One region of the Hoeflea sp. IMCC20628 genome, then DNA from elsewhere that is predicted to be linked to it. Evidence: predicted binding sites of a transcription regulator. Region 1 holds the regulator's gene; each other region holds the start of a gene.

What was found. Region 1 encodes LexA, which represses DNA repair genes until DNA is damaged. Its sites were predicted from a motif close to TGTTCNNNNTGTGTTCNG; they were not measured.
Region 2: a site for LexA is predicted at 1,344-1,361, ahead of IMCC20628_RS11460 (DNA polymerase IV). Genes of this name have one in related genera too.
Region 3: a site for LexA is predicted at 2,774-2,791, ahead of IMCC20628_RS18850 (YifB family Mg chelatase-like AAA ATPase). Genes of this name have one in related genera too.
Region 4: a site for LexA is predicted at 1,745-1,762, ahead of radA (DNA repair protein RadA). Genes of this name have one in related genera too.

The regions. Positions count from the first base shown of each region.
Region 1 covers NZ_CP011479.1:2,202,374-2,207,431, reverse strand. Annotated here, with positions in the region: gene IMCC20628_RS10425 (ComEC/Rec2 family competence protein) at 1-1,314, shown strand, start outside; gene lexA (transcriptional repressor LexA) at 1,480-2,196, opposite strand; gene glp (gephyrin-like molybdotransferase Glp) at 2,308-3,519, opposite strand; gene moaC (cyclic pyranopterin monophosphate synthase MoaC) at 3,525-4,025, opposite strand; gene trpC (indole-3-glycerol phosphate synthase TrpC) at 4,027-4,839, opposite strand; gene trpD (anthranilate phosphoribosyltransferase) at 4,844-5,058, opposite strand, start outside.
Region 2 covers NZ_CP011479.1:2,410,225-2,415,282, reverse strand. Annotated here, with positions in the region: gene IMCC20628_RS11460 (DNA polymerase IV) at 36-1,340, opposite strand; gene IMCC20628_RS11455 (hypothetical protein) at 1,526-2,182, opposite strand; gene IMCC20628_RS11450 (DUF3572 domain-containing protein) at 2,179-2,445, opposite strand; gene IMCC20628_RS11445 (response regulator) at 2,665-3,036, shown strand; gene IMCC20628_RS11440 (PleD family two-component system response regulator) at 3,052-4,425, shown strand.
Region 3 covers NZ_CP011479.1:4,018,139-4,023,196, reverse strand. Annotated here, with positions in the region: gene cysK (cysteine synthase A) at 102-1,073, shown strand; gene IMCC20628_RS18850 (YifB family Mg chelatase-like AAA ATPase) at 1,159-2,691, opposite strand; gene IMCC20628_RS18845 (YciI family protein) at 2,934-3,236, shown strand; gene gshB (glutathione synthase) at 3,261-4,208, opposite strand; gene IMCC20628_RS18835 (ABC transporter substrate-binding protein) at 4,407-5,058, opposite strand, start outside.
Region 4 covers NZ_CP011479.1:1,266,182-1,271,239, reverse strand. Annotated here, with positions in the region: gene IMCC20628_RS05950 (replicative DNA helicase) at 1-569, shown strand, start outside; gene alr (alanine racemase) at 579-1,712, shown strand; gene radA (DNA repair protein RadA) at 1,820-3,229, shown strand; gene IMCC20628_RS05935 (CvpA family protein) at 3,293-3,853, shown strand; gene purF (amidophosphoribosyltransferase) at 3,906-5,058, shown strand, end outside.

The DNA.
Region 1 (5,058 bases):
GCCTGGGTGATGCTGGCCGTCATGCTGATTGCCGTGCTGGCTGATCGCAGCGCGCTGACCATGCGCAATGTCGCCCTTTCGGCAATTGTCATCATCGTGCTGACGCCGTCCGCAGTGGTCGGTCCAGGATTTCAGATGTCATTTGCAGCCACCGCCGCGCTGATAGCGGCCTATGCCGTCTTTGCAGGCCGCGCCCGCGACCGGCCGGTCTCTGCGCCCGGCTTGCTTGGCGGGTCGATGCCTGTTCGCTGGTTCGTTGCTCTGGCCAGACTCATGCTGGGCCTGGCCATCACCTCGCTGGTCGCGGGAGTGGCCACCGGGCTGTTTTCCGCGCACCATTTTCACCGGGTAGCCGGCCATGGGCTTCTGGCCAATCTGCTGGCAATGCCGCTGGTGACCTTGGTGGTGATGCCTGCGGGGCTGGCCGCGATGTTGCTGATGCCGTTCGGCCTTGATGCCATGCCGCTGCAACTCATGGGACGTGGCATCGAAGGTGTCATCGCGATGGCCAATTATGTCGACAGTCTTGGCGGCAATATCACCGTCGGCCAGATCCCGCTCGCCGCCACCGCCACTGCCGGTGCCGGGCTTGTCTTTCTTGTGTTTCTCAGAAGCTGGCTGCATCTGTCGGGTGCGGTCTTGATCGCTCTGGGTATCGCCTTGGCGCTGCCGCCGCTCGCACGGCCGGGTCCCGATATCCTGATCAGCGAGGATGGGAAGCTGGTCGCGCTGGTCGGGCCGGAGACCTTGGCCAGCAATGCCGCGCGCCCTTCGGCTTTCGTGTTTGAGCAATGGCAGGCTGCCTTGCGGTCGCCGCCGCATTTGCCGCCGGCGAACTATCCTCAAGCCGCAGCTGACGATGTTGAAAAGGTCAAACTGCTCGATGGCTTGCTGGCCGCAGCCGTAGGCGCCCCGTCTCGGTTCCATTGCGCCGGGCGTGGTATCTGCGCCGCCATGCATCACCAGGCAAGGCTGATCGCCATCAATCAGGCGGCACTGATCGGCGCAGCTTGCGACCGGGCGGACGTCGTGGTGGTGGCAATACCTGTCCATATGCGGACCTGCCGCTCGGGCGCGGTGCTCGTCACCTCGCGCAGCCTGCGCCGCAGCGGGGCTATGACGCTCACCATTCTGGCCAGGCCATCAGCCGCGGCAGAGGATCAGTCAGAAGATCTGTCGGGTGGAGGCAGGGTCGGGAAAACAATGAAAAGGCCGGAATTCAGGATCAGGACGGCGCTGCAAGGTATCGTCCGCCCCTGGACGATCCAGCGCTATTACGACTGGCGAACCCGAAGCTATGATCTGCCTGATTGAAGGGGAGTCACCGCGGGTCGCGCGAGAGCGCGCAGCGGTCTTGCGATGCCGACATGCAATAGCATCGGCCAGTTGCGCTTCACCCGTGTCCGTTGCGACGTCACAACAACTTGAAGGCGTCAGGCCGACCGGATCGCCCGGTCAGCCACATGCTTGCAGATCGGGTCAGTGATAGCGCCGGATCAGGCCGACAAGCTTGCCCTGCACCTTGATCCGGTCGGGACCGAAAATGCGGGTCTCATAGGCCGGGTTGGCCGCTTCAAGCGCAATCGAGGCGCCCTTGCGGCGGAACCGCTTCAGCGTGGCTTCCTCGTCATCGACCAGGGCCACGACAATGTCACCGGGGCTTGCGGTCGACACGTTGCGGATCACCACGGTGTCGCCGTCGAAAATCCCGGCCTCGATCATCGAATCGCCTTTGACCTCGAGCGCGTAGTGATCACCGGGTCCGATCATCTCCACCGGCACGGTGATGGTGTGGGTGATGTTCTGGATCGCCGAAATCGGAACACCGGCAGCAATCCGGCCCATCATCGGCACTTCGGCCACCTGCGAGGCCTCGTCATTGGCGGCCGTGGCGCGGCGGGTTGGCTCCGGCGTCTTGCCAAGGCTGCCCTCGATGACGCTGGGCGAGAAGCCGCGCCGGGGCTGCAGATTGGCCTGGTAGCTGTCGGGCAGTTTGATCACCTCAAGCGCGCGCGCCCGGTTTGGCAGCCGGCGGATGAAGCCGCGTTCTTCCAGCGCCGTGATCAGCCGGTGAATGCCGGATTTGGACGCCAGGTTGAGTGCATCCTTCATTTCGTCGAACGAAGGCGGGATGCCGCTTTCTTTCATCCGTTCGTGAATGAAGAGAAGAAGCTCGTGCTGTTTGCGCGTCAACATTGTCGATTTACCCCGGTGGCCGGCTCGCTGGTCGAGCGTGAAACAAAACCAGAACTCAGCTAGCATGTTCCATATGTGTTCCGCAAGGGCTAAAGAAACAATGAAAGAACATCAGGGGCGCAAAACGAGCACGTCGCAAGTAGAACCGGCTTTTGCAGGTAATGCGAAAGGCGGCCTTATAATCAGGCAGCGTGCGTCTGCGAACACCTTGATCAGCGATGAATCCTGGTGAGCCGCCGGAGTTGCGGTCAATTGTCCATTCGGTCCGGTGGCAAGGTCACTTCGGATATAGTCCTGACGCTGGTCATTCTCCGGCATGTCCTTGGTCAGTATGGCTTTTTTCATCCGGTCCGGATCCGGACGGCCGCCAAGCCTGGTCACCAGCGGCTCGAGAAACAGATGCGCGCACACCAGGCTTGAGGCCGGATTGCCAGGCAAGCCCAGCACCCGCATAGGGCCGAGATTGCCCGACATCAGCGGCTTGCCGGGGCGCATGGCGATACGCCAGAAATCCAGTGCCATGCCGCGCCCGGTCAGCGCCTTTTGTACCAGGTCATGATCGCCCACCGAAGCACCGCCAATGGTCACCAGCACGTCCGCGCCCTGCGCCAGTGCCGAATCAATTGCCGAATCAAGCGCCTCCATGCGGTCAGCCGCAATGCCCAGATCAATGATGTCAGCCCCGGCCTCACGCGCCAGGGCTGCGACGCCAAAGGTGTTGGATGCGATGATCTGATCCGGGCCGAGCGCCTGGCCGGGCAGGCGCAATTCGTCACCGGTGGCGAGAATGGCGACCCGGGGTTTGCGCGTCACAGGCAACGATGCGTGGTTCATCGCTGCGGCAAAGGTGATGGCGCCGGCATCGAGCAGCCGTCCGGCTGCAAGGCCGATCTTGCCGGTCTCGAAATCATTGCCTGCATCGCGGATGAAACGGCCCGCGACCGGCGCCTCGTTGATCCGGACGGATCCGTCCTCGAGCCTTTCGGCATGTTCCTGAATGACGATGGCGTCCGGGCCTTCGGGCACCGGCGCGCCGGTAAAGATGCGAATCACAGATCCCGGGGCCAATGCGCCGTCAAATCCATGACCGGCAGCAGATTCGCCCTGCAACGTCAGAATGGCTCCGGCGCTCGCCTCGCTGGCCCGCACTGCATAACCGTCCATGGCGGAGGCAGCGAAGGGAGGGTGGGTCCGCAACGCCTTGAGGTCACGGGCAAGCACCCGCCCGGATGCCTCTGCCAGCGGCAGCATCTCCGGTTCGCTTGCAGGCGCCGCAGTCTCGAGTATCCGAGCGAGCGCTTCGTCAACCGGCATCAATGCCATTGGAACTATCCCTTCGTCTGCGCAGTCCAGTCGCCGGATTTGCCGCCGGATTTGGCCAGCACCCGGATGCTGCCGATCTCCATGCCCCGGTCAACCGCCTTGGCCATGTCATATATCGTCAGGCAGGTCACCGACACGGCGGTCAGCGCTTCCATCTCGACACCGGTCTTGCCGGTGAGCTTGGCCAGCGCCTGAACCCGCAAGCCGGGCAGGGCCTCATCGGCCTTTATGTCGACGCTCACCTTGGTCAACGCCAGCGGATGGCACAGCGGAATGAGGTTGGCGGTCTGCTTGGCCGCCATGATCCCGGCAATTCTGGCCGCCCCGATGACGTCACCCTTTTTCATGTCGCCGGCAAGAATAAGCGCCAGCGTCTCGGGCTTCATCCGCACAAAGCCCTCGGCCTCGGCAACCCGCACCGTGTCGGCCTTGTCGCCGACATCGACCATGGTCGCCGATCCGTCTTCCGCCAGATGTGTCAGCCGTGGACCGCTATCATCCGCCATCTCAGTGTGCCGCTTCCGTGGTGCTGCCGGTGAGCAAGGCCGTCGTCGCCGCTGCAACGTCTTGCTGGCGCATCAGGCTTTCTCCGACCAGAAATGTCGAAATCCCGCTTCTGGACAGCCGTTCGCAGTCGGCAAACGAACCGATGCCGCTTTCGCCCACCAGAATGCGGTCGTCAGGCACCATCGCCGCCAGCCGCTCGGAGACCGTCAGCGATACCTCGAAAGTGCGCAAATTGCGGTTGTTGACGCCAATCAGCCGGCTGCCGAGCTTCAATGCCCGCTCCATCTCTGCCTCGTCATGCACCTCGATCAGCGCCGCCATGCCAAGCCCGTGGGCTTCATCTTCGAGCCGCCTTGCGTCGTCATCGCTCAGGCAGGCCATGATGATCAGGATCGCGTCGGCGCCCCAGGCACGCGCCTCGTGCACCTGGTAGGGGTCGAACATGAAATCCTTGCGCAGCGCGGGCAGGGCGCAGGCGTCGCGGGCAGCCGTCAAGAACTCCGGTGCGCCCTGAAACGACGGAGCGTCGGTCAGCACTGACAGACACGCTGCACCTCCGGCCGCATAGGCCTTGGCCAGCGACGGCGGATCGAAATCAGCACGGATCAGGCCTTTGGATGGGCTGGCCTTCTTGATCTCGGCAATAAGTGCAAAGCCGCCGGCACGGTGCTTGGCCTCAAGCGCTGCAACAAAGCCGCGTGGGGCTTCCATGTCGCGCGCCCCCGCCTTGAGCTCAGCCAGCGGGTTAGCCGTCTTGGCGGCGGCAATCTCGTCGCGCTTGTAGGCTTCGATCCGGGTCAGGATATCGCTCATCGCCTCATCCCGCCTTTGGCGCAGGCGCATGGGCATGCGACACGCTGATCAGCTTGTCGAGAGTTCCAAGCGCTGCGCCGCTGTCGATGGAGGCGACGGCCATGCTGATCGCTTCGGGCATCGTCTCGGCCTTGCCCGCCACCACCAGCGCTCCGGCGGCGTTGAGCACAGAGATGTCGCGGTAGGCGCTGATTTCGCCCTCGAGCAGCCGTTTCAGCG
Region 2 (5,058 bases), 210 kb from region 1:
CCAAAACTCCGCGGCCAACTGAACCAGAAGTGGGTTCAGTCCTCCTCCGCCTGCCGAAGCTTGCGTGATGTCCCGAATGTATATCCTGTTTCGACTATGTTTTGGCCGAATTTTTGTCGCACCTTGTCGATAGCGCTTTCTGCCACTGCTCGCCGCGCCGCTGCCGGGTCGACCAGGTCGGGCGGATCGGCGCGCGCCGCGTCGGTGAGGTCGGTAACGCCGATGCCGATCAGCCGGAACAGGTCCGGGCCAAGCTCGCGCTCCAGCAGATGCAGCCCGGTGCGGAAAATCCGGTCGGCCAGCATGGTCGGGTCCTCAAGCTTGAGGTTGCGCGTCCGGCTTTTGAAATCCGACGTCTTGAGCTTCAGCACCACGGTTTGTCCGGCGATCGCGGAGGCCTTGAGCCGGGCAGACACCTTTTCCGAGAGCCGCCTGAGCACCGGCACGAGGTCCTTGGCGTCCGACAGGTCGGAATTGAAGGTGGTTTCGGCTGAAACACTCTTGGCGCCCTCATTGAGATGAACTGTGCGCTCGTCCTCACCGCGGGCCAGATGATACAGCCGCTTGCCCATCACCCCGTAGCTGCGCATCAGCGCGGTTTCTTCCATCGTCTGCAACTGGCCGATGGTCCGGATGCCATCGCGCTCCAGCGTCGCCGCAAAGGCCTTGCCGACGCCCCAGATCATGGTCACCGGGCGCGGCTTGAGAAATTCAAGTGCCTCCTGTTTGCCAATGACGGAGAATCCGCGCGGCTTGTCGAGATCGGAGGCCACCTTGGCGAGGAACTTGCAGTAGGACAATCCGACCGACAGGCTGATGCCGATCTCGGCTTCAACGCGGGCGGCAAAGCGCGCCAGGGTGCGGGCAGGGGTGTCCTTGTGTAATCGCTCGGTTCCGGCAAGGTCCAGAAATGCCTCGTCGATGGAGATCGGCTGCACCAGGGGTGTCAGTTCTTCCATCAGCCGCCGGACATCGCGCCCGACGCGGACATATTTTTCCATGTCCGGCTTGATCACCACCGCATCGGGGCAGGCCTCGAGCGCCTTGAACATAGGCATGGCCGAACGCACGCCATGAATGCGGGCGATGTAGCAGCAGGTCGAGACCACGCCGCGTTGGCCGCCGCCGATGATCACCGGCTTGTCGGCAAGTTCCGGATTGTCGCGCTTTTCCACCGTTGCGTAAAACGCGTCGCAATCCACATGCGCCAGCGTCAGCGTGTCGATCTCGGCGTGGCGGATGATGCGTGGGCTGCCACAGGCATGGCACCGCCTTGCCTCCGCGCGGGCGGTGGCCAGGCAGTCACGGCAAAAGCCGGGAAGGGAAGACGCTGCGGACATGGTGAGAACAAATATTGAACATCGAGCAAATTCGCAATAGATTTCGACTCAGTGAATTGCCCCGTTTCGTTGAAAGCCAAAACCAATGAGCCTGACCATCCGTCCCGTCACGCCCGAACTGTGGCCGCACCTGGAGATCCTGTGCGTACTGCAGGGCGCCTGTCACGGCTGTTGGCACAACTATTTCAGTCAGCGATCTGTCCGAAATGGGCTTTGATCAGCGCTTCGGCGTGAGCCCAGTCAGTAGCGATGTCGACGCCGTCACCCGGATGCGGCGCCAGAGCCCGAAAAATGTCATTGGTCATCAGGTTGAGCAACAAGCTGTCGGGCACATGTTTGCGCACCGATTGCAGATTGGTGAAAATATCATCGACAAACACCACCGGCTGCGTTCGCGATCCATGCAGGGCCAGCACCGCAGGCCCCTTGGCCGATTCGGTGGCAATCATCGGATAGTCGAAGCCGTGTCGGGAGAGCAGCCGTCGGCGCACCGCGCGGTGACGCGGCGGCATCGCGGTCAGAAACACGATATCGGCATGCTCGGCCAGGCGCGAAAGGCTGTCGGCTGCGGCATTGACCGGCGTCTGCCACTCATCTTGGCTGGTGAAGAAGGCCTCCAGCAGCGCAGCCACCTTGTCTTCACGGGTTTCCACCCCATCTGCAAGGCTGAAAACATTGCCATTGAGGCGAAACGATGTGGGGCGCAGCTCAAAGCCGTTGTCGACCAGAAAAGCCTGGAATGGCGTGAGGAACTCGAGCACCACCTCGTCGATGTCGCACACAACCAGCGGGCGGTCGGTCAAGACCAGATCATCATGCTCGGCGTCGGGGATCAGCATCATCCTGCTTCTCCTGCGCCGCCGAGAGCATGGAATGCGCGGGCAACAGTCTCAGGCTTGGTGTCGGTGGCGGCACAGAAATCCATCAAGGTCGGTTCATGGTTCATCAGGAACCCGAGCACACCGGCGAGGAAACCCGGCTCCTTGGCTGCATCGCGCATATTGCTGGCCTCAAGTCCGGTCAAAGCCAGAAATCGGCCCATCAATTCGGGCTCGCCTGCAAGCCAAACCAGCACAGCAATCGCCGTGTCTTCTGCATCCGCCATCGCCTTCGCGCCTCTTCAGGGTGACATGAACCACATTCGAAGTGTCCGATTACCACTTTTTCAACCTAATGAAACTATGGTGACCGTGTTGACCGGATTTTCGGGTCGAAAACTCCGCAAACCGTACCGGCCAGAAACCGGTACTTCTGGCCACCGGCCGCCGGCAACAGCAGTATCAGGCGGGCAGTTGGCCAGGCCGGATCGGGGATGGGAACGGGTATGACAAAGCAAGTGATGATTGTTGAAGACAACGAACTCAACATGAAACTCTTCCGCGACCTGATTGAAGCGTCAGGTTACAAGACGATCCAGACCCGCAACGGCATGGAAGCGATGGACCTTGCGCGCCAGCACCGTCCGGATCTCATCCTGATGGATATTCAGTTGCCAGAAGTGTCCGGTCTGGAGGTCACCAAATGGCTCAAGCAGGACGACGACCTGCACATGATCCCGGTCATCGCTGTCACCGCATTTGCGATGAAGGGCGACGAGGAACGCATCCGTCAGGGCGGGTGCGAAGCCTATATTTCCAAGCCGATATCGGTTCCCAAATTCATTGAAACCATCAAGACGTACCTTGGCGATGCTTGAGGGTGGAGTAAGACCATGACCGCACGCATCCTGGTGGTTGATGACATTCCGGCAAATGTGAAGCTTCTCGAGGCTCGGCTTCTGGCCGAATATTTCGAAGTGCTGACCGCCGCCGATGGAATGACCGCATTGTCGATCTGCGACCAGACGCCGGTCGACCTCATCCTGCTCGACATCATGATGCCCGGAATTGATGGATTTGAAGTCTGCGAGCGGCTCAAGAACAATCCGCGTACCGCCCATATTCCGGTTGTCATGGTGACTGCGCTGGATCAGGCTGCCGACCGGGTGCGTGGGCTTAAAGCTGGTGCTGATGACTTTCTGACCAAGCCCGTCAACGACCTGCAGCTCATGACCCGGGTGAAAAGCCTCATCCGGTTCAAAGCTTTGACCGATGAGCTTCGTCTGCGTGCCGAGACCGCGCGCAGCCTTGGCTTGGAAACCCTGCTGGCGCCGCACCAGGGCCAGCTGGAAGAGCCGGGCCTGGTCTTGCTGGTGGAAGGGCGTGCCAACGCCCAGGACCGCATGATACGGGCGCTCAAGGGCGTTGCCGAGATCACCGCGATCGGTGATCCCCAGGCAGCCCTGTTTGAAGCGGCTGAAAAACCCTATGAACTGGTGATCGTTTCCACCGCGCTGGAAGACTATGATCCATTGCGGCTGTGTTCGCAGATGCGGTCGCTCGAGCGTACGCGGTTTATTCCGATGCTCGCGGTCGCCGAGCAGGGCGAAGAAGAACTGGTGATCCGGGCGCTCGAACTTGGAGTCAATGATTATCTGCTGAGACCACTCGATCCCAATGAACTGGTGGCGCGCAGCATCACCCAGATCCGCCGCAAGCGCTATTCGGACCAGTTGCGTGCCAGTCTGTCACAATCGGTCGAGTTTGCCGTCACGGACGCGCTTACCGGCCTTAATAACCGTCGCTATCTCGACACCCATCTGGCGACGCTGGTGGAACGTTCCAACCGGCGCGACCGGCCGCTTTCCGTGCTGATCACCGACATTGATCATTTCAAAGCCATCAACGACACCCACGGTCACGAGGGTGGCGATGATGTATTGCGTGAATTCGCCCGCCGGGTCCGCGGCGCTGTCCGTGGTGCGGATCTTGCTTGCCGCTATGGCGGCGAGGAATTCGTGGTGGTAATGCCCGATACGACGCCTGAGATCGCCGCTCAGGTTGCAGAACGCTTGCGGGATGCCATTGCCGCTGCACCATTCAAGATCTCGGCTTCCGGCCGCGCTGCGCCTCTGACAACGTCTGTCGGGATCGCCACGCTGGAAAAGGGCGGCGAAGCCGCTGATTCGCTGCTTCGCCGTGCCGACAAGGCGCTCTACCAGGCCAAACATGACGGTCGTAACCGCGTTGTCAGCCAGGCGGCCTGACGCGGGGCCATTGAGCCAATCCCTGGTGAGCATTTCGTTACGGCGGTCACCCTCCGTCGTCTGGCCAAGCGCGCTATGAGTTTCCACACAACTTCGTACCTTTCGGTGTGTCTGGTTCTGCCCGATGCCCTACAGCGCCGCGTATCCATTGAACGCGACATGCATTAGCATTGATCTGCCAGAGAAAAGCCCAAGCAGTTCACCAACATTGACTGCACAGATGCCGAATCGCGACTGGCATGCGGGGGAACAATGATTTTCAAAGCGGATAGAGATCAAATGTCGTGCTCGGTGCCGCAGTGCTGTGGTGTTGAAGAAACGATTAAAATTATTTCCAATATTAACCACACCCGTAGGTAGTTTCTACATAAGGTTAAGAAACTATTGATTTGTTTCTGTTTTGGGACAATTGTCCACCGTGCCTGAAGCGTTTTGAGACTGTCACACGGGCAGGCTATAATTGTGAAAATTCTCCGATACCCCATGATGTCAGGTCCGCCGCATCTCCTGGGTCGTGGGGTGGCCGGTCAAGACCAAGTGCAATGTGGTATCCTCGTTCCACGCCTTTGTCCTGACCGGCCTTCAATACAAAAAACCCGCGTCCGGAAGGAGGCGGGTTTTTTGTATTGAACG
Region 3 (5,058 bases), 1.8 Mb from region 1:
GAGGTATTATTTTGCGTCTGCGGTCAGCGCCGCTGAGCGCAATGACTGGCCTGGTTGCCGTGCCGCGTCTACAGTCACGGCAACCAACAAGGAGTTCTGTGATGTCCGAACATTCAGCTGAAACGCCCGGTCGCGGCCGGATCTACGATTCGATCATCGACACCGTCGGCAACACGCCGATTGTCCGGCTCTCCAAGCTGGCGGCGGCCGATGGCGTCAAAGCCGAGCTTCTGGCCAAGCTCGAATTTTTCAATCCGCTCGCCTCGGTCAAGGACCGGATCGGCGTCGCCATGATCGAGACGCTGGAAGCCGAAGGCCGGATTGCGCCGGGCAAGACCACATTGATCGAGCCGACATCGGGCAACACCGGCATCGCGCTGGCCTTCGCCGCCGCCGCCAAGGGCTACCGCTTGATCCTGACCATGCCGGAAACCATGTCGGTCGAACGCCGCAAAATGCTCGCCCTTCTCGGCGCTGAGTTGGTGTTGACCGAAGGCCCCAAGGGCATGAAGGGCGCCATCGCCAAGGCCGAAGAACTGCTCGGCGAAATCGCTGACTCGGTGATGCCGCAGCAATTCGAAAACGCTGCCAATCCGGAGATCCACCGCAAGACCACCGCAGAGGAAATCTGGAACGACACCAAGGGCGGCATCGATATTCTGGTCTCCGGCATCGGCACAGGCGGCACCATCACCGGCGTCGGCCAGGTGCTCAAAGTCAGGAAACCCGGGGTGCAGATCGTCGCCGTCGAACCGGCCGATTCCCCGGTGCTGTCGGGCGGCAATCCCGGACCGCACAAGATCCAGGGCATCGGCGCGGGGTTTGCCCCGGCTGTTCTTGATACCAAGATCTATGACGAGGTCGTCAAGGTGACCAATGACGATGCTTTCGAGATGGCCCGCCGGGTGGCGAAACTGGAAGGCCTTCCTGTCGGCATATCCTCAGGCGCAGCACTTGCTGCCGCCGTCAAGATTGGTCAGCGCAGCGAGAATTCAGGCAAACAGATCGTCGTCATCATCCCGTCCTTTGCTGAACGCTATCTCTCGACGGCATTGTTTGACGGTCTGGGCTGAGGCGCAATTCTGACGGCACTGGGATTAATCGCGCTTTCGTGTTGTGAGCGGGCGGCTGCATGGCGGGTTGCTCACCATTGTCAGTTTACGCTGCCTGCGACACCCGTTCTGCTGAAATCCGGTAGGAGATCGCCTCTGCGAGGTGGATCCGTCCGACCGTTTCGGCAGCGTCGAGGTCGGCCAGAGTCCGGGCCACCTTGAGAATGCGGCGATAGGCGCGGGCCGAAAACCGCATCTTTTCCGCCGCGTCGCTGAGCAGCGCCTGTCCGCCGGCATCGGGCTGGGCCACCTGTTCGACCAGCGATGTCGAGCATTGCGAATTGGTGCGGATATCGGGCCGGCCAAGCTCGCGGTAGCGGGTCTGCTGCATAGTCTGCGCCGCCGCGACACGGGCCGCCACGTCGGCGCTTTGCTCTGCCGGCTGCGGCCGGATCAGGTCTTGGGCAGTCACCGCAGGCACATCGATGCGGATATCGATCCGGTCCATCAGCGGACCGGAAATGCGGCCCTGATAATCCGCCTGGCAGCGTGGCCCGCGGGCGCAGGAATGTCCCGGTTCGCCGGCCATGCCGCAGCGGCACGGGTTCATCGCCGCGATCAGCTGAATATTGGCGGGGTAGCTGACCCGGTGATTGGCCCGGGCAATGACGCTCTCGCCGTTTTCCAGCGGCTGCCTCAGCGAATCGAGCACCTGCGGCGTGAACTCGGGGAACTCGTCGAGAAACAGGATGCCGTTGTGCGCCAGCGACACCTCGCCGGGCCGGGCGCGCAAGCCGCCGCCGACCATCGCCGCCATCGAGGCCGAATGATGCGGCGCGCGGAACGGCCGCCGGTCGGACAATTTGCCGCCCGCCAGTTGCCCGGCGATAGAATGGATCATCGAGACTTCGAGAAGTTCGGGCGGGGACAGTGGTGGCAGGATCGACGGCAATCGCGCTGCCAGCATCGATTTGCCGGACCCCGGAGGTCCAACCATGATCAGATTGTGCCCGCCGGCCGCAGCCACCTCGATCGCCCGCTTGGCGGTTTCCTGTCCCTTGATATCTGACAGGTCCGGCATGTTGGCGGGTGCTGCCCGCATTGCCGGCACCGGGCGTGAGAGCACTTGCGTGCCGCGGAAATGATTGGCGATGGCAATCAGCGAGCGGGGTGCCAGAATGTCGATCTCTTCGCCGGCCCAGGCCGCTTCCGGTCCGCTATCTGCCGGACAGATCAGGCCCTTGCCAAGCGCATTGGCGCCGATTGCCGCGGGCAGGGCGCCTGCGACGCTGGCGATGGTGCCATCAAGCGAGAGTTCACCCAGCACCACATAGCCGTCAAGCGCATCGCCGGGGATAGCACCCAGCGCTGCCATGAGTCCGAGCGCGATCGGCAAATCGAAATGCGACCCTTCCTTGGGCAGATCTGCAGGCGCCAGATTGACGGTGACTTTCTTGGCGGGCAGCGCCAGACCGGAGGCATGAAGTGCGGCCTGTACCCGCTCGCGGCTTTCGGCAACTGCCTTGTCGGGCAGCCCGACGATATGCATGTTGACCTTGCCCGGCGCGATCATCACCTGAACGTCGACCGGCACCGCTTCGATACCCTGGAATGAAACCGTGCTGACCCGCGCAACCATGCTCCTGCCCCTTCCAATCTGCGTGGCGGGCTTCAGTGCATGCCCGTCATGCGCAATCACGGCTGAAGTGAAACATGATATGCAGAATAAAACAAGAACAATAAGGAAACAATTACACCATTAAGGCGAGCATAGTTGTATCGAGTTGTGCGACAGGAACATTGCCGGGCACCCCCGCTCCTGTCATTTTTTCACCGCGACAGACGAGGATTGCCATGCCGTTGTTTGGCAGGACCACCAGAATGGCCTTTTTGGAAGACGGAGAGCATCTCTTCGTCATCGATCTCACCTACATGACGCCGCTTGAAAACTTCGATCCGCTGGTCGCGCCGCATTTTGCTTTCATCGAGCGCGTTTACGCATCAGGCCGGTTGCTGACGTCAGGCGCAAAAGTTCCGCGCACCGGTGGAGTCATCATTGCTCGCGGCCGGTCGATTGACGACATCGAAGTGTTGATCAAGGACGATCCCTTCCACTCAGCCGGAGTGGCGGATTACAAGATCACCGAATTCCGCCCCGGCAATGTGGCGGCCGCACTGAAGTGATCCGGCGTTCCGGGCTGCGTCCTGCTATGAGCGTTTGGATTCCACGGCATCCCAGAACAATGCCGCCACATCCGGTCCGCCAAAGTTCTTGATTTCGCGAAGGCCGGTCGGCGAGGTGACGTTGATCTCGGTCATCAGGTCGCCGATGATGTCGATGCCGACCAGGATGAAGCCGCGTTCCTTCAGCGAAGGGCCGATGCGGGCGCAGATTTCCTGCTCGCGCGGTGTTAGTTCGCTATGCTCGGCGCGGCCGCCCGCGTGCATGTTGGAGCGCGCATCCGTCTCCGCCGGCACTCGGTTGATCGCGCCGACGGGCTCGCCGTCAATCAGGATGATGCGCTTGTCTCCTGCCCGCACCGACGGCAGGTATTCCTGCGCGATGAACGGCTCGCGGTACATCTGGGCAAACATTTCCAGAAGCGAGGCGAGATTGCGGTCGTCGGGCTTGATGTGGAACACGCCGGCGCCGCCATTGCCGTAAAGCGGCTTGAGGATCATGTCGCCGACCTCGGCGCGGAAGGCGTTGATCGTCGCCGGGTCGCGGGAAATCAGGGTCTTTGGCATCAGGTCGGGAAATTCGGTGACGAAGATCTTCTCTGGCGAATTGCGCACCCAGGCCGGATCATTGACCACCAGTGTCCTGGGGTGAACCCGCTCCAGCAGATGCGTCGACGTGATGTAGGCCATGTCGAATGGCGGATCCTGCCGCAAGAGCACCACATCCATGTCGGCCAGATTGATCTTTTCCTGCGGCCCGAGGTCGAAATGGTCGCCCTCGACATCACGCAGGATCATCGGCTCTGCTACCGCCTCGATCTTGCCGTCGCGCATCGACAGCTGGTCCGGCGTGTAGTGAAACAGCTTATAGCCGCGGTTTTGTGCCTCCAGCGACATGGCGAAGGTGGAATCGCCGGCAATCTTGATCGAGCGCACATGGTCCATCTGAACCGCGACATTCTTGATCTTGCTCATGGATAGGGTGTCTCCGCCAATCTGATGGCTCTCACATAGGGCGTGGGTGGGGGGGATTGCAACGGGGGAGTGGCAGATTTGGAGATGGGACTTGGTCGCAGCGGGCGGGAAGCGGCCGTTAGAGCATCGCAGTCTCCACCAACAGATCGGGGCCCGAAGGCCCCGATTGTATTTCAGTCGTTTCGGCGTTGGCCGATCTTACTGCCAGCTCTTGACCAGTTCGTCGTAGTTGACAGTCATCGGCTGTTCTTTTTCGTTTTCGATCTTCAGCTGTGGAGCGAGGTTGCCCTTCGAGACGGCATCCGCGTTCCAGTATTCCAGATCGTGCTCTTCGGCGAGCTTGGGACCGATGTCGCCCTGAACGCCGGAGCGTTCGATGCGGGACATGACCTTTTCCTGCTCTTCGCACAGCGAATCCATAGCTGCCTGGGCAGTCTTGGCGCCTGACGAAGCGTCACCGATTGCCTGCCACCAGAGCTGAGCCAGCTTCGGATAGTCAGGCACGTTGGTGCCGGTCGGCGACCACTGGACCCGGGCCGGAGACCGGTAGAACTCGACCAGACCGCCAAGATCCTTGGCGCGATCGGTGAAGCTCTGGTCCTGGATCGTCGATTCACGCGCGAAGGTCAGGCCAACCTGGCTCTTCTTCACATCGACGGTCTTGGAGGTGACGAACTGCGCATAGAGCCATGCGGCCTTGGCGCGGTCTTCGGGGGTGGACTTCATCAGCGTCCATGAGCCCACGTCCTGATAGCCGAGCTTCATGCCGTCTTTCCAGTAAACGCCATGCGGGGAGGGTGCCATACGCCATTTCGGCGTGCCATCCTCGTTGACCACCGGCAGGCCGGGC
Region 4 (5,058 bases), 940 kb from region 1:
ACCAGACCGGTGGTATCTCGATTGCGCAATTGTCGGCCCGCGCCCGCCGCCTCAAGCGCCAGCGCGGCCTTGACGTGCTGGTCATCGACTACATCCAGCTGATGACCGGTTCGGGCAAGTCGAGCGACAACCGGGTGCAGGAAATCACCCAGATCACCACCGGCCTGAAGGCGCTCGGCAAGGAACTCAATGTTCCCATCATCGCCCTGTCGCAGCTGTCGCGTCAGGTGGAAAGCCGCGAGGACAAGCGCCCGCAGCTCTCCGACTTGCGTGAATCGGGTTCGATCGAGCAGGACGCCGACGTGGTGCTGTTCGTGTTCCGCGAAGAATATTATGTCAAGAACGGCGAGCCACGCCGGGCGCAGGACGAGATTGCCGCCGACATCAAGACCCCGGAATACCTGGCCTGGGAAGAAAAGATGCTGAAGGTCAAAGGCACCGCCGACGTCATCATCGCCAAGCAGCGCCACGGACCGACCGGCACCGTGCAGTTGGGCTTCCAGGCGGAATTCACCCGCTTTGCCGATCTGGCAGACAATTCCTACAACCAGTTCACCCACGACGAATAGGTCCACGGTTTGACGACATCCGCGAGCGCCATTGACCACGCTTCCCTGTCCGCAGCGACAACGCGCCTGAGCGTTGATCTGACAGCACTTGCTGAAAACTGGCGGAAAATGCGTGACCTCTCCGGCAGCGCCCGTTGCGGCGCGGCGGTAAAGGCCAATGGCTATGGAACCGGCGCAGACCGGGTTGCGCCGAGACTGGCACGCGAGGGGTGCAGGGACTTCTTCGTCGCCGATGCCAATGAAGGTGCGGGCTTGCGGCCATTGCTGCCCGACGCCCGCATTTATGTTCTGAACGGCGTTTTTGAAGGTTCGTTTGCGCAGACACTGGCGCATGATCTCATTCCGATCATCAACTCGCCGGAACAGGCCGCCTTTTGGCTTGAGAACGCCGGCACCCGGGATTATGCGCTGCACATCGACACCGGCATGAACCGGCTTGGACTGACGCCCGAACAGGCCGCGGCCCATTCGCAAGGCAGCGCTCCATCCCCCTGTCTGGTGATGAGCCATTTTGCCTGTGCCGATGACCCGGCCCATCCGCTCAACGCACGGCAGATCAAACTGTTTGATGGCATCAGATCCTGTTTTCCCGGGATCGAGGCAAGCCTCGCCAATTCTGGCGGCATTTTCCTTGGCGCAGCCGTCCACCACGATCTGACACGGCCGGGCATTGCGCTTTATGGCGGCGAGCCGGTGTCAGGCGTGGCCAACCGTCTCCGTACCGTTGTCACCGCCGAGACCCGTGTGCTTGTCATCCGCGAGGCCAAGGCTGGCGAGACGGTGAGTTACGGCGGCGCACACAGCTGCACCCGCGACAGCCGGATCGCAGTCTGCGGCATAGGATACGCCGACGGCTTTCACCGCTCGGCATCCGGCTCGGGCGTTCCGCTGCGATCGGCCGTGCCACAGGGCGCCTGCGGCGCAATCAACGGCGTCCGCATCCCGGTGATTGGAAAGATCACCATGGACCTGACCATGTTCGACGTCACCGATCTGCCTGATGGCGCGATCAACCCGGGCGACTGGATTGAACTGCTCGGCCCGACCATTCCGCTGGAAGAAGCCGCCGATGCAGCAGGAACCATCAGCTACGAATTGCTGACCTCGCTGGGCAGACGTTACGCGCGCAGCTATCTGGGTTGAACCTTTTCGAACAGCGATGCTCGCCGACAAAACGGAACAAAGGGTGGACAAACCTTTCTCTTCCTGACAAACCGGCACCGATACAGCAACTTGGAAGGTAGCAACTCTTGGCCAAAGCCCGCGTTCAATTCGTCTGTCAGAGTTGCGGAACCGTGCATGCCCGCTGGGCCGGCAAATGCGACGGCTGCGGCGAATGGAATACCATTGTCGAGGACAGTCCGACAGCCGGCATTGGTGGTGGTCCGGGGACTGCAGCGCGCAAGGGCCGCCCGGTGGCGCTGGCGAGTCTGGCTGGCGAAATCGAGGAAGCGCCGCGCATCTCTACCCTGATCAATGAGCTCGACCGGGCCACCGGCGGCGGCTTTGTCCGCGGATCGGCGGTGCTGGTCGGCGGCGATCCCGGCATCGGCAAGTCGACGCTGCTGATGCAAGCGGCCTCTGCCCTGGCCCGTCAGGGCCACCGGGTGATCTATGTCTCGGGCGAGGAAGCCGTAGCCCAGGTGCGGCTTCGGGCGCAGCGGCTGGGTGCTGCCGATTCTGGCGTGCTTCTGGCCGCCGAAACCAATGTCGAAGACATCCTCGCCACATTGGCCGACGGCAAGCGCCCGGATTTTGTCATTATCGATTCGATCCAGACCCTGTGGAGCGATCTCGCCGGATCGGCGCCTGGCACCGTGACCCAGGTGCGCACCGGCGTGCACGCCATGGTGCGCTACGCCAAGCAGACCGGCGCTGCCATGGTTCTGGTCGGACACGTCACCAAGGACGGTCAGATCGCCGGCCCGCGCGTTGTTGAACACATGGTCGATGCGGTGCTTTATTTCGAAGGCGACCGCGGCCATCACTACCGGATTCTGCGCACGGTCAAGAATCGCTTCGGCGCCACCGATGAGATCGGCGTGTTCGAAATGTCCGACAAGGGATTGCGCGAGGTCGCCAACCCGTCGGAACTTTTCCTTGGCGAGCGCAACGCCAAATCACCGGGTGCTGCGGTTTTCGCCGGCATCGAGGGCACACGCCCGGTGCTGGTCGAAGTCCAGGCGCTGGTCGCACCGTCAAGCCTGGGGACGCCGCGGCGCGCCGTCATCGGCTGGGATTCCTCCCGCCTGGCGATGATCCTCGCCGTGCTTGAAGCCCATTGCGGCGTGCGGCTAGGCAGCCATGATGTCTACCTCAATATCGCCGGTGGTTACCGGATCACCGAACCGGCGGCCGATCTGGCTGTGGCCGCAGCCTTGGTTTCCTCGCTTGCCGGGCTTGCCCTTCCCGCCGATTGCGTCTATTTCGGCGAAGTCAGCCTGTCGGGAGCCATCCGGCCAGTGGCGCAAACAGGTTTACGGCTGAAGGAAGCCGAAAAACTGGGCTTCGCCAACGCAGTGTTGCCATCGGGATCAGCCGATCTGCCTTCCAAATCGGGCGCAGGTCTGGCACTGATGGAAACACTGGCGGATTTGGTGGCGCGCATTGCCGGTTCGAAAGCGGCACAGCTGACCGAAGGTGACGAGGACGAAAACTGAATTCAGCCCATCCTTACGCCCGAATCGGCGATGGCGGGCAGCGACTGAACGGAACGCGATTTCATGCCTATTACCCTTCTTGACGCCATCCTGCTTGTTATCACGCTGTTTTCGGCGGTGCTTGCGATGGTTCGTGGATTTTCACGCGAGGTTCTGGCCGTCGCTTCCTGGATCGCTGCGGCTGCGGCTGCATTTTTCCTCTATCCGATCCTGACCCCATTTGCGCTGAATTACACCTCGTCCGACAAGATCGCCATGATCGGGTCTGCGGCGGTTGTGTTTCTGGTCGCGCTGATCATCGTGTCCTACATCACCATGCGGATTGCAGATTTCATTATCGACAGCCGAATCGGTGCGCTTGACCGGACCCTCGGTTTTGTCTTTGGCGCCGCCCGCGGCGTTTTGCTGGTGGTCGTCGCAATGTTGTTTTTCAATTGGCTCGTTGCCGCGCCGAAGCAGCCCGAATGGGTGGCGACAGCAAAATCGAAGCCGATGCTTGATTCACTTGGAACCAAGCTGATCAACATGCTGCCCGATGATGCGGACGCAACAATCCTTGAACGCCTGCGCGGCAGCGATGCGGAAGACCCCGCCACCGACGAGGCACCCGCTACCAGCGGATGAGTGATTCCGGTCGGGGATCAATCCGGCCGGTCTATAAAAAGGTCCGACACCGATGACAGACACTGGCGTGATACCTGTCGATAACGAAGCCGACTGTTTCCATGACGAATGCGGAGTGTTCGGAATTTTCGGCAAGCCCGAGGCCGCTGCCGTTGTGACACTCGGATTGCATGCACTTCAGCATCGCGGCCAGGAGGCCGCCGGCATCGTCTCTTTCGATGGCCAACAATTCTCGGTCGAGCGCCATGTCGGCCTGATCGGGGACACCTTCACCAAACGTTCGGTGATGGACCGCTTGCCCGGCGACCGCGCCATTGGCCATAACCGCTATTCCACGACTGGCGGCGAAGGCCTGCGCAACATCCAGCCGTTCTTTGCCGAATTTGCCGGTGGCGGCTTCGCCATCTCGCACAATGGCAACATCACCAATGCACTCACCTTGCAGAGCGAATTGCAAAAGCGCGGTTCGATCTTCTCCTCGACATCGGACACCGAGGTTATCCTGCACCTGATCGCCACCAGCGAGAAAAGCCGGATTGTCCCAAAATTCATCGATGCGCTGTCCAGACTCGAGGGTGCCTATTCCCTGGTCGGACTGTCGGAGAAAAAGATGATCGGCGCCCGCGATCCGCTCGGCATCCGGCCGCTGTGCATCGGCGATCTCGACGGCGCCTATATCCTGGCGTCGGAGACCTGCGCGCTCGACATCATCGGCGCCCGATTTGTCCGCGACGTCGCCCCCGGCGAAGTCGTGGTGATCACCACCACAGGCATCGAAAGCCATTTTCCTTTCGAAAAACAGCCGCCCCGGCTTTGCATCTTCGAATATGTCTATTTCGCACGGCCCGATTCCAACATCGAGGGCCGCAACGTCTACGAGGCGCGCAAGAGAATCGGCGAAGAACTGGCCAAGGAAAGCCCGGTCGAGGCTGACGTCATCATCCCGGTTCCCGACTCGGGCACGCCGGCGGCCATCGGGTTTGCCCAGCAATCCAATCTGCCGTTTGAACTCGGCATCATCCGCAACCACTATGTCGGCCGCACCTTTATTGCGCCCTCCTCGGCGATCCGCCACATGGGCGTCAAGCTCAAGCTCAATCCCAACCGCAACATGATCGAAGGCAAGCGCGTCGTGCTGGTCGATGATTCGATCGTCCGCGGCACCACCAGCCAGAAGATCGTCAAGCTGGTGCGCGAGGCCGGGG